3 regions of the Mesorhizobium sp. M7A.F.Ca.AU.001.01.1.1 genome follow, and region 1 is predicted to be linked to each of the others. Evidence: predicted binding sites of a transcription regulator. Region 1 holds the regulator's gene; each other region holds the start of a gene.
The links. Region 1 encodes PhoB, which activates phosphate uptake and scavenging genes when phosphate is short. Its sites were predicted from a motif close to TGTCATNNANCTGTCAT; they were not measured.
Positions count from the first base shown of each region.

Region 2: a site for PhoB is predicted at 1,592-1,608, ahead of EN884_RS11310 (esterase-like activity of phytase family protein). Genes of this name have one in related genera too.
Region 3: a site for PhoB is predicted at 2,106-2,122, ahead of EN884_RS09260 (ceramide glucosyltransferase). Genes of this name have one in related genera too.

Region 1 is NZ_RZPF01000256.1:585-3,862, reverse strand. Features, by position in the region: gene EN884_RS17170 (ROK family protein) at 50-1,297, shown strand; gene phoB (phosphate regulon transcriptional regulator PhoB) at 1,314-2,003, opposite strand; gene phoU (phosphate signaling complex protein PhoU) at 2,020-2,727, opposite strand; gene pstB (phosphate ABC transporter ATP-binding protein PstB) at 2,754-3,278, opposite strand, start outside.
Region 2 is NZ_RZPF01000140.1:4,101-7,378, forward strand. Features, by position in the region: gene EN884_RS11310 (esterase-like activity of phytase family protein) at 1-1,476, opposite strand, end outside; gene EN884_RS11315 (FAD-dependent oxidoreductase) at 1,722-3,278, shown strand, end outside.
Region 3 is NZ_RZPF01000105.1:5,169-8,446, forward strand. Features, by position in the region: gene EN884_RS09255 (O-succinylhomoserine sulfhydrylase) at 1-838, shown strand, start outside; gene EN884_RS09260 (ceramide glucosyltransferase) at 846-1,997, opposite strand; gene apaG (Co2+/Mg2+ efflux protein ApaG) at 2,231-2,623, shown strand; gene EN884_RS09270 (Hsp33 family molecular chaperone) at 2,671-3,278, opposite strand, start outside.

The DNA.
Region 1 (3,278 bases):
GCGTTCCAGGGCAGGAAGAACCGCGGCGACCGGGAGGATATGAAAGAGCATGTCGGTCGGAATCCGCCACGACGATTTGCGCCGCCGCAACCGCGCGATGGTGATCGCGGCGGTGCGCCGCGCCGGACAGCCGTCGCGCACCGAGATCGCCGCAACCACAAGCCTCAGCCATTCGACGATCTCGGCGATCTCATCCGACCTGATCGTCGAAGGTATCCTGACCGAAAGCAAGCCGAGCGAGGCCGGCTCGCTCAAACGCGGCCGTCCGCAGGTCGGCCTCAGCCTCAATCCGGAAGCGGCCGCGGTAATGACCGTGGTGCTGTCGCTGAACTTCCTCTCGGTCGCCGTCATCGACTATGCCGGCCAGGTAATATCCGAGGAACAGCGCCGGCTCGACACGCTGACGATGTCGCGCGACTCGCTGATCGGTGAGTGCACGGCAATCGTGCGGCGCCGCCTGGAAGATCCCGACCTGGACGTGCGCAGCATCGCCCGTATCGCGCTGGCCGTCCAGGGCATCACCGACACCCGTGCCCGCGCCATGCTGTGGTCGCCGATCACGCCGCACACCGACATCGCCTTCGCCGACATATTCGAAGACGAGTTCGGCATCCCAGCCATTATGGAGAACGATTGCAACATGATGGCGGTGGCGCTGCGCTGGCGCGACCCCGATCGTTACCGCGACGATTTCATCGCTATCCTTTTGTCGCACGGCATCGGCATGGGGCTGGTGCTGAAGGGCGAATTGTTCACCGGCACCCATTCCTCGGGCGGCGAATTCGGCCACATGATTCATCGGCCGAACGGGGCGCTGTGTCGCTGCGGACGGCGCGGCTGCGTCGAAGCCTATGCCGGCAATTATGCCATCTGGCGCAACGCGCGGCAGATGGGCGAGGATGCAGAACCCGTCGCCGATGTCAGCGATGCCGACATGCGCGCCCTGGCTGCCGCCGCCCGCGAAAGGGACGGACCCGAACGGGAAGCCTATCGCAAGGCCGGCGAAGCGCTCGGCTACGGCCTCGGCAGCCTGTTCGCGCTGATCGATCCGGCGCCGGTCGCCATGGTCGGCGTCAGCGCCGCCGCCTTCGACCTGATCGAGCCGGCATTGCGGCAAGCGATTGCCCAGACCGCCGGCGGCCAGCATTCCAAGTCGATTTCCTTCGACACCGAGCCGAACGAACTGCCGCTGATCCGCGAAGGCTGCGCCATGCGGGCGCTAATCTTCGTCGATCAGGAGATTTTTGCGCCGGGCGTGCAGGCGAGATCCGGTCTCGGCGGCAAGAACGTGGCGTGAGTTCAAACGAGGGAGTTCAGTCCTCGCGAATGGCGTAACCCGCCCCACGGATGGTGCGGATGACATCGGGCATACGGCCGTTGTTGACCGCCTTGCGCAGCCGGCCGACATGCACATCGACCGTGCGTTCGTCGATGTAGATCGTCTCGCCCCAGACATTGTCGAGCAGTTGGCTGCGCGAGAACACGCGGCCTGGATGGCGCATCATGAATTCAAGCAGGCGGAATTCCGTCGGCCCGAGCCGGATTTCGCTCTTCTTGCGATAGACACGGTGCGATTCGCGATCGAGCACGATATCGCCGACCTTGAGCACGCTGGACAGCACTTCCGGCTTGGCCCGGCGCAGCAGCGCCTTGACCCTGGCCATGAACTCCGGCGTCGAGAAAGGCTTGACCAGATAGTCGTCGGCACCGGTCGAGAGGCCGCGCACGCGGTCGCTTTCCTCGCCTCGCGCGGTCAGCATGATGATCGGCAGCCGCTCGGTCTCGGGACGCATCCTTAGCCGGCGGCAGAGTTCGATACCGGAAACCGCAGGCACCATCCAGTCGAGCACCAGAAGGTCTGGAACGTTCTCCTGCAGCCGGATTTCGGCCTCGTCGCCGCGCGTCACCACCTCGACCTGGTAACCTTCGGATTCGAGATTGTAGCGGAGCAGCACGCCTAGCGGCTCCTCATCCTCCACCACCATGATGCGTGGCGCGATCATCGGCTGGTCACCCCTGTCATGCCGCTGGCGCGGACATTGCCGTCTCGTCCTGCTTCGGACGGTTGGCTGGCAACTGCGTGCCGGTCAAAACATAATAGGCATTTTCGGCGATGTTGGTCACGTGGTCGCCGATCCGCTCGAGGTTCTTGGCGCAAAACAACAGGTGCGTGCACGCCGTGATGTTGCGCGGATCTTCCATCATGTAGGTCAGAAGTTCGCGGAACACCGATGTGTATTTGACGTCGATGCGTTCATCATTGTTTCTGAGCGTGGCAAGCGCTGCCGCGTCAGCGGCGGCATACTCGTCGACGACCCCCTGCACCTGGATCAGCACCAGCTGCGCCATTGCGTCGATCGAATGCGAAAGGTCGTGCGGCGTGACGCTCAGCCCGACAGTGCCGACGCGCTTGGCGATGTTCTTGGCAAGGTCGCCGATGCGCTCGAGGTCGCCGGCCATGCGGATCGAACCGACCACCGCACGCAGATCGTTGGCCATTGGCTGGCGCTTGGCGATCAGCGTGATGGCACGATCGTCCAGCTCGCGCTGGCGTGCATCCATGATGGCGTCGTCGGAAACCACCCGCTGCGCCAGCGCATTGTCCGAATTGAGCAAAGCCCTGGTCGAGCCACCGACCATCGAGCGGGCGAGATCGCCCATGTCGCGGATCAGCTGGCTGATCTGCTCCAGATCCTCATCGAAAGATGCAACGGTATGTTCACCCATGATCTTCGTCCCTCATATGCCAGAGATCAGCCGAACCGGCCGGTGATGTAGTCCTGGGTGCGTTTGTCGTCGGGGGTGGTGAACATCTTGTCGGTGGCGCCCTCCTCGACCAGATAGCCAAGATGGAACATCGCGGTGCGCTGCGACACGCGCGCTGCCTGCTGCATCGAATGGGTGACGATGACGATCGTATAGTTCTGACGCAGTTCGTCGATCAGTTCCTCGACGCGAGCGGTGGCGATCGGGTCGAGCGCCGAACACGGTTCGTCCATCAGGATCACCTCGGGCGACACGGCGATGGCGCGTGCAATGCACAGGCGCTGCTGCTGGCCACCGGAAAGACCCGTGCCAGGTTCCTGCAAACGGTCCTTGACCTCGTTCCAGATCGCCGCCTTCTTCAGGCTGGACTCGACGATCTGATCCATGTCGGCCTTGCGCTTGGCCAATCCGTGGATGCGCGGACCATAGGCGACGTTCTCGTAGATCGACTTTGGGAACGGATTGGGTTTCTGGAACACCATGCCGACGCGCGCCCTGAGTTCGACGACATC
Region 2 (3,278 bases), on a different contig from region 1:
CTTCCCGGCGAGACCCGGCAGCGTGACCTGATAGACCAGGAACATGGTGTCGACATCGGCGCCGTCTTCCGCCTTGTAGGGTGCGCCGACCTGAAAACCGTCCTGGGCGAGGAAGTCGTTGTCGTTGGCGACGAACAGGAAGTAGTCGTCGGGCAGCTTCGGATCGAGAACGCTGACCACCGACATCGCCTCCCACTTCTCCGACAGGTTGTTCTTGTCGTTCGGCGCGCCATTGTGCAGGCCGAAGCGGCCGAGTTCGCCCTTGTCGTTGATGTCGATGAACGGCGTCAGCTTGGCCGGCATCACCGACGGGTCGAGCACGCCCTTGGGCGCCAGCGGCTTGTCGGCGGCATCGAAGGCGCCGCCGGCGATGTCGGTCGCGGCCGAGACGTCGACGACGAAGATCTGGCGCACCAGCGAGGTGTCGCCCTTCAGCCCCTGGCCGTTGCCGCTGTCGCGCGCCAGCATCAGGAAGGTCTTGTCGGAGAGCGCCACGATCTCGCTCTGCGCGGCGATCTTGGTCTTGCCCTTGGCATCCTTGAACACCGGCAACGGCACGACATACTCATGCGCCAGTTTGAGGTGGGCGAGGTCGGACGCGTCATAGACCAGCGCACGCGTGTTCTGGCGCGTCGCGGGCGAATCGCCGCCATCCTGCCGGGGCGCCGATTGCAGCACCGCGATCAGGAACTTGCCGTCCGGCGTCATCGCCATTCCCTCCAGGCCCTGGTTGTTCTGGCGGCCGGTCTCGGGGTCCTTCGGATCGGGCTCGGCGGCACCGGGTCCCGGATTGTCCGAGGCGAAGTTCGGCGTGCCGTGGCGCATCGGCACGAAGGCGGCCGGTGGCTGGGTTGCCGACAGCAGATGCCCGTCGGCGGAAAACCGATAGATGTTCGGGCCGTATTCGTCGGAGATGAACATCGAACCATCGGGCAGCCGCACGATCGCCTCGTTGTCGAGCGCCAGCTTGCCATTGTCGGCTTGCGGCAGGATCGGCATGTCGCCGCTTGCCGCGCGCACGCCGTTGAGTGGGTCGAGGCCTGTGGCATCAGCCCCCTTGTCGTCGGTGAGAAGCATGGTGTCGGCGAGCGTTGCCTTGACGCCCGTCTGCTCCTGGCCGGCAGCAGGTGCCGCGCCCGGTGCGACCGGAGCAAATTCGATGGCGATCGTGTTGAGGCGCGGCCGGTAGTTGGTGGTGCCGACGACATTGTAGCCACGGTCCGGCAACAGCCAGAGCGAACCCCTGTAGCCGGCGGTGTCATGCGTCCAGCCTGATGCGTCGATCGCCATGCCGGAACCCGAGCCGAAGGTCTCGCCGAACTTGTCGCGCTGAGCGGCCGGGATGCGGCCGACGCCGACCAGCCCCTTGTTGACGAGGCCGCCGACGGTCGCGGTGCTGTCGGCGAGCGCCGGCGCCAAGGCGGTGAACAAGGCCAGCGCGACGCCAAGCGACGCGGGTCGATACAGGTGCTTCATGGATAATCCTCTTTGTGACGGATGTGCCGGAGCGGCCGGGGGACGAAAAACTGAAAGAGGTACGACATCGATGATGTTGCGCAAGCCTCCCCGAAACGCGGTCTACGGCGCGAACATGATGCTTGCGTGACAGCGCGCAGTGCATGCCGGCGGTCGACGAAAAACGATGCGCGCGCGCCGGCACTGGACACTTATGTCCAGTGGATATATACTCCAGTCTTCGGACCAACCGTGGAGGGGAAGCCTTGAAGTCGCACTACCGCGCAGTCGTCATCGGAGGTGGCGTGGTCGGAGCCTCGGTGCTCTATCACCTGACGCGGTTCGGCTGGAGCGATGTGGCGCTGATCGAGCGCGCAGAACTGACGGCCGGTTCGACCTGGCACGCGGCGGCAGGCTTCCATGCGCTCAACGCCGATCCCAACGTGGCGGCGCTGCAGGACTACACCATCAATCTCTACCGGGAGATCGAGGCCGAATCCGGCTGGGATATCGGCCTGCACATGACGGGCGGCGTCAACATCGCCAGCGATCCCGCGCGCTGGGAGTGGCTGAAATCAGCCTGGGCCGTGTTCCAGTCGGTCGGCATCGAGACCGCGCGCCTGGTCACGCCCGACGAGATCAAGGCGATCTGCCCGATCGTCGACGTCAACGGTGTTCTTGGCGGCCTGCATGATTCCAACGAAGGCCATCTCGACCCGTACGGTACCACGCATGCCTATGCGGGTGCTGCGAAGAAGCGCGGCGCCGACATCATCTTGCGCAACCGGGTCGTCGAGCTGAAAGCACGTGCCGACGGGCGCTGGGACGTCATCACCGAGCAGGGCACCATCATCGCCGAGCATGTCGTCAATGCCGGCGGGCTGTGGGCGAAGCAGCTCGGCCGCATGGCCGGCGTCGACCTGCCGGTGACGCCGATGGAGCACCACTATTTCATCACCGATGACATTCCGGAGATCGCAGCACTTGACAGGGAAATCGGCATCGCCGTCGATCTCGACGGCTTTTCATACCTGCGGCAGGAGCGCAAGGGTGTGCTGCTTGGCGTCTATGAGCAGAACCCAAAGCACTGGAACATGGACGGAGCGCCGTGGGATTACGGCATAGAGCTGATCCCGGAAGACATCGACCGCATCAGCCCGGAACTCGCCAAGGCGCATGAGCGCTTCCCTTGCCTGGCGACGGCCGGTATCCGCAAATGGGTCAACGGCGCCTTCACCTTCACGCCGGACGGCAATCCGATTGTCGGGCCGGTGCGCGGCCTGAAGAACTACTGGGTCGCCTGCGGCGTCATGGCCGGTTTCAGCCAGGGCGGCGGCGTCGGCAAGTCGCTGGCCGAATGGATGATTTTCGGCGAACCGCAGGCCGACATCTTCGGCATGGATATCGCTCGCTACGGTGCCTTCGCCGCCAACCGCGAATATCTCAGGCAGACGACGCGCCAGTTCTATTCGCGCCGGTTCGTCATGACCTTTCCCAATGAACGGCTGCCCGCCGGCCGGCCGCTGAAACGCCCCGGCGCCTATGACGGCATGAGCGCGGCGGGATGCGAATGGACGGCTTCCTGGGGGCTGGAAATCCCGGCCTATTTCGCGCCGATGGGATTTGCCGAGAGCACGACGCTGCGGCGCTCCAACGCCTTCGACATCGTCGGCGAGGAGGCGCTGCAGGTGCGGCGCGCCGCCGGCCTCGTCGATATCTCGGCCTATGCGCGCTATGCGGTGTCGGGGCTGGGTGCGGAGGCGTGGCTCGACCGGCTGCTCGCCTGCCGATTGCCGAAGGCGGGGCGGGCCGGCCTGGCGCCG
Region 3 (3,278 bases), on a different contig from region 1:
CTGGGTGGTCGAGACGCTGGCGCCGAGATACGGCATCGAGGCGACGCTGGTCGACGGCACCGACATCGCCAACTGGGAAAAGGCGATCAAGCCGAACACCAAGCTGTTCTTCCTGGAAAGCCCGACCAATCCGACGCTGGAAGTGGTCGATATCGCCGCTGTCGCTTCGCTTGCCAATTCGATCGGCGCCAGGCTGATCGTCGACAATGTCTTCGCCACGCCCCTGCAGCAGAAGCCCTTGCAGCTCGGCGCCCATATCGTCGTCTATTCGGCGACCAAGCACATAGACGGCCAGGGGCGCTGTCTCGGCGGCGTCATCCTGTCGGACAAGAAGTGGATCGACGAGAACCTGCACGACTATTTCCGCCATACCGGCCCAAGCCTTTCGCCTTTCAACGCCTGGACGCTGCTGAAGGGCCTGGAAACGCTGCCGCTGCGCGTACGCCAGCAGACGGAAAGTGCCGGCCGGATCGCGGATTTTCTGGCCGAACGGCCGGAAATCGCGCGCGTCATCTATCCCGGCCGCGCCGACCATCCGCAGGCCGACATCGTCAAGAAGCAGATGTCGGGCGGCTCGACGCTGATCTGCCTGGACGTCAAGGGCGGCAAGCAGGCGGCCTTCGCCTTGCAGAACGCGCTCGACATCGTCCTGATCTCCAACAATCTCGGTGACGCCAAGAGCCTGATCACCCACCCGGCGACGACGACGCACAAAAATCTCAGCGACGAGGCGCGCGCCGAGCTCGGCATCGGGCCGGGCACGCTCAGGCTGTCGGTTGGCCTGGAGGATGCCGACGATCTGCTCGAGGACATCGCGCAGGCGCTGAAGGCCAGGTAGGAGGCCTTCAGGCGCCGGACGGCGTCTCTTCCAGCTCGGCCGTCTTGGTGCCGATGGTCATCGCATTGCCGCGCCAGTCGACGGCGCCGCCGAGCCAACCGCGCCCCCACATCGCCGGCAGGATCAGGTCGCGCGCCATGATCGCGGCGACCATGCGTGGCGACAGGTACCAGCCCTTGGACCAGGCCAGGGCGCACTCCGGAAGATAGAAGGCCGCCAGCACGGCAAGGGCGGTTGCCCAGAGGCTGAAGCCGGCGCTTGCCGCTGCAATCAGCGCAAGCACCAGCGGCACCACGGCGCCCGTCAGGATTTCGGGTGCGAAGAACAGCGGGAAAGTGACGCGGCGCAGGCGCGCCCAACGGGCCTGACGCGACCAGATCTCGTCAAACGAGCGCCGGCCAAGCGGCTGCTCGAAGGGGGCGGCGACGAGATTGACGCGCAGGCCGAGACTGTTCACCAGCTTGGTCGCAGCGGCATCCTCGGCGATCTCGGCGGCCAGCACGCGGATGCCGCCATTGGCATCGAGCATCGGCTTGTTCCAGAGCATGCTCTTGCCCTGGGCAAAGCCGAGGCCGAGCGCCTCACCGGCATATTGCCAGCGCGCCTGCAGCGTGTTGAGGAAAGCGCATTCGACCTCGGCCCAGAAGCCGGCCGGCCGCGAGCCGATCGGCGTCGAGCAGACAAGGCCGGTGCCGGGCCGCCAGGCAGCCATCAGGTGCTGGATGTAGTCCCTCGGCATCAGCACGTTGGAATCGGCCAGGACGACCCAGTCGTGCCGCGCCGCTTCCCAGCCCTTGACGCAATTGTTGAGTTTCGGATTGGCGCTGATGCGGTCATCGCCGACAAGCAGCCAGGCCGGCACTTTCGGAAACCGGACGATCGTCCTGTTTATCAATTTGATCACCGGATCGTCGGCATGGGCGACGCAGAAAATCAGCTCATAGCGCGGCCAGTCGAGCGAGAAGGCGCGCTCCAGCGTCTCCTGCGTGAACGGCTCGACGCCGCGCGACGGCACGACGATCGACACCGGCCGCGGCTTGCCGGCCGGCGGCGCAATGGTGCGACGCCGTCTCAGACGCGACACGGCGAGCACGATGCTGGCGAGATTCGAGAGGATGAGGACGGTTGAAAGCGTGGCGGCTATGAGAGTGAGTTGCATCGAGATCCGGTCACTCCAGGAAAACCGGTCCGCAAGATGACCGGTTTCAACAGTTCAGCAGAGCGCCCGAGTCGCGCGTCACCAGTCCGCGCACACCATCATTGTCATATGTCACTTAAATGACATTCTTTGTCGGCACCTGCCCGCGAGGCCGGCCAGAGGAGGCTTCGATCGGTTGACCTAACCGCACGGAGCGCCGAAAGTTCCGCTGGAACCGTTTTTTGGAGCCGCTTATGTATAGCGCCGTCACGCGCAACATCGAAGTGCAGGTCAGGCCGTTCTATCTGGAGGACCGTTCGGATCCCTCGGAGAACCGCTATGTCTGGGGCTATCAGATAACGATCGACAATCAGTCGGACGATTTCGTGCAGCTTCTGTCGCGCTATTGGCACATCACCGACGGCACCGGCCGGGTCGAGGAAGTGCGCGGCCCCGGCGTGGTCGGCGACCAGCCCGAACTCAATCCCGGCGACAGCTACCAGTACACGTCCGGTTGCCCGCTCTCGACACCGTCCGGCATCATGGTCGGGCATTACACGATGCGCAACAAGCGGGGCGAGACGTTCGACATCGCCATTCCGGCGTTTTCGCTGGACTTGCCGGGGACGCGGCGGACGGTGAATTGATTTCGCCTCACCGGCCGCGGAGCGACCGGTGAGGCGTGGTTTCTACTCTACTGGGCCGCAAATTCCGCCGGGTCGAAATCATATTGCTTCGAACAGAATTCGCAGGCGACGTGGATGCCGCCGTCTTCGGTGCTGTCCTTGATCTCCTGGGCGGAAAAACCCTCGAGGATGCCGCGGATCTTGTCCCTGGAGCACGAGCACTGGTCGGCGACCGGAACGCCGCCGAAGACGCGCACGCCATGCTCGTGGAACAGCCTGTAGAGCAGCCGCTCGGCGCCGATCGTCGGGTCGATCAGTTCGGTCGGCTCGATGGTGCCGAGCAGAGCCAGCAACTCCTGCCAGGAATTGTCGACCGGATCGTGGATCTCCTCACGCGGATCGCCATCGCCGCCCGGCAGGTCCGGGACGCGCATGCGCTCGGGCGACTGCGGCAGGAACTGCGCCAGGATACCGCCGGCGCGCCATTGCTCGCGGGCGCCGCCGGGACCGGGCGTCAAAAGCTTGGCCACCGACAGCCTGATATCCGTCGGGATCTGCTCCGACTGACGGAAATAGGTGCGTGCCGCGTCTTCCAGGGTCTCGCCATCGAGCTGGACGATACCCTGATAGCGCTGCGTATGGGCGCCCTGGTCGATGGTCAGCGCCAGCACGCCAC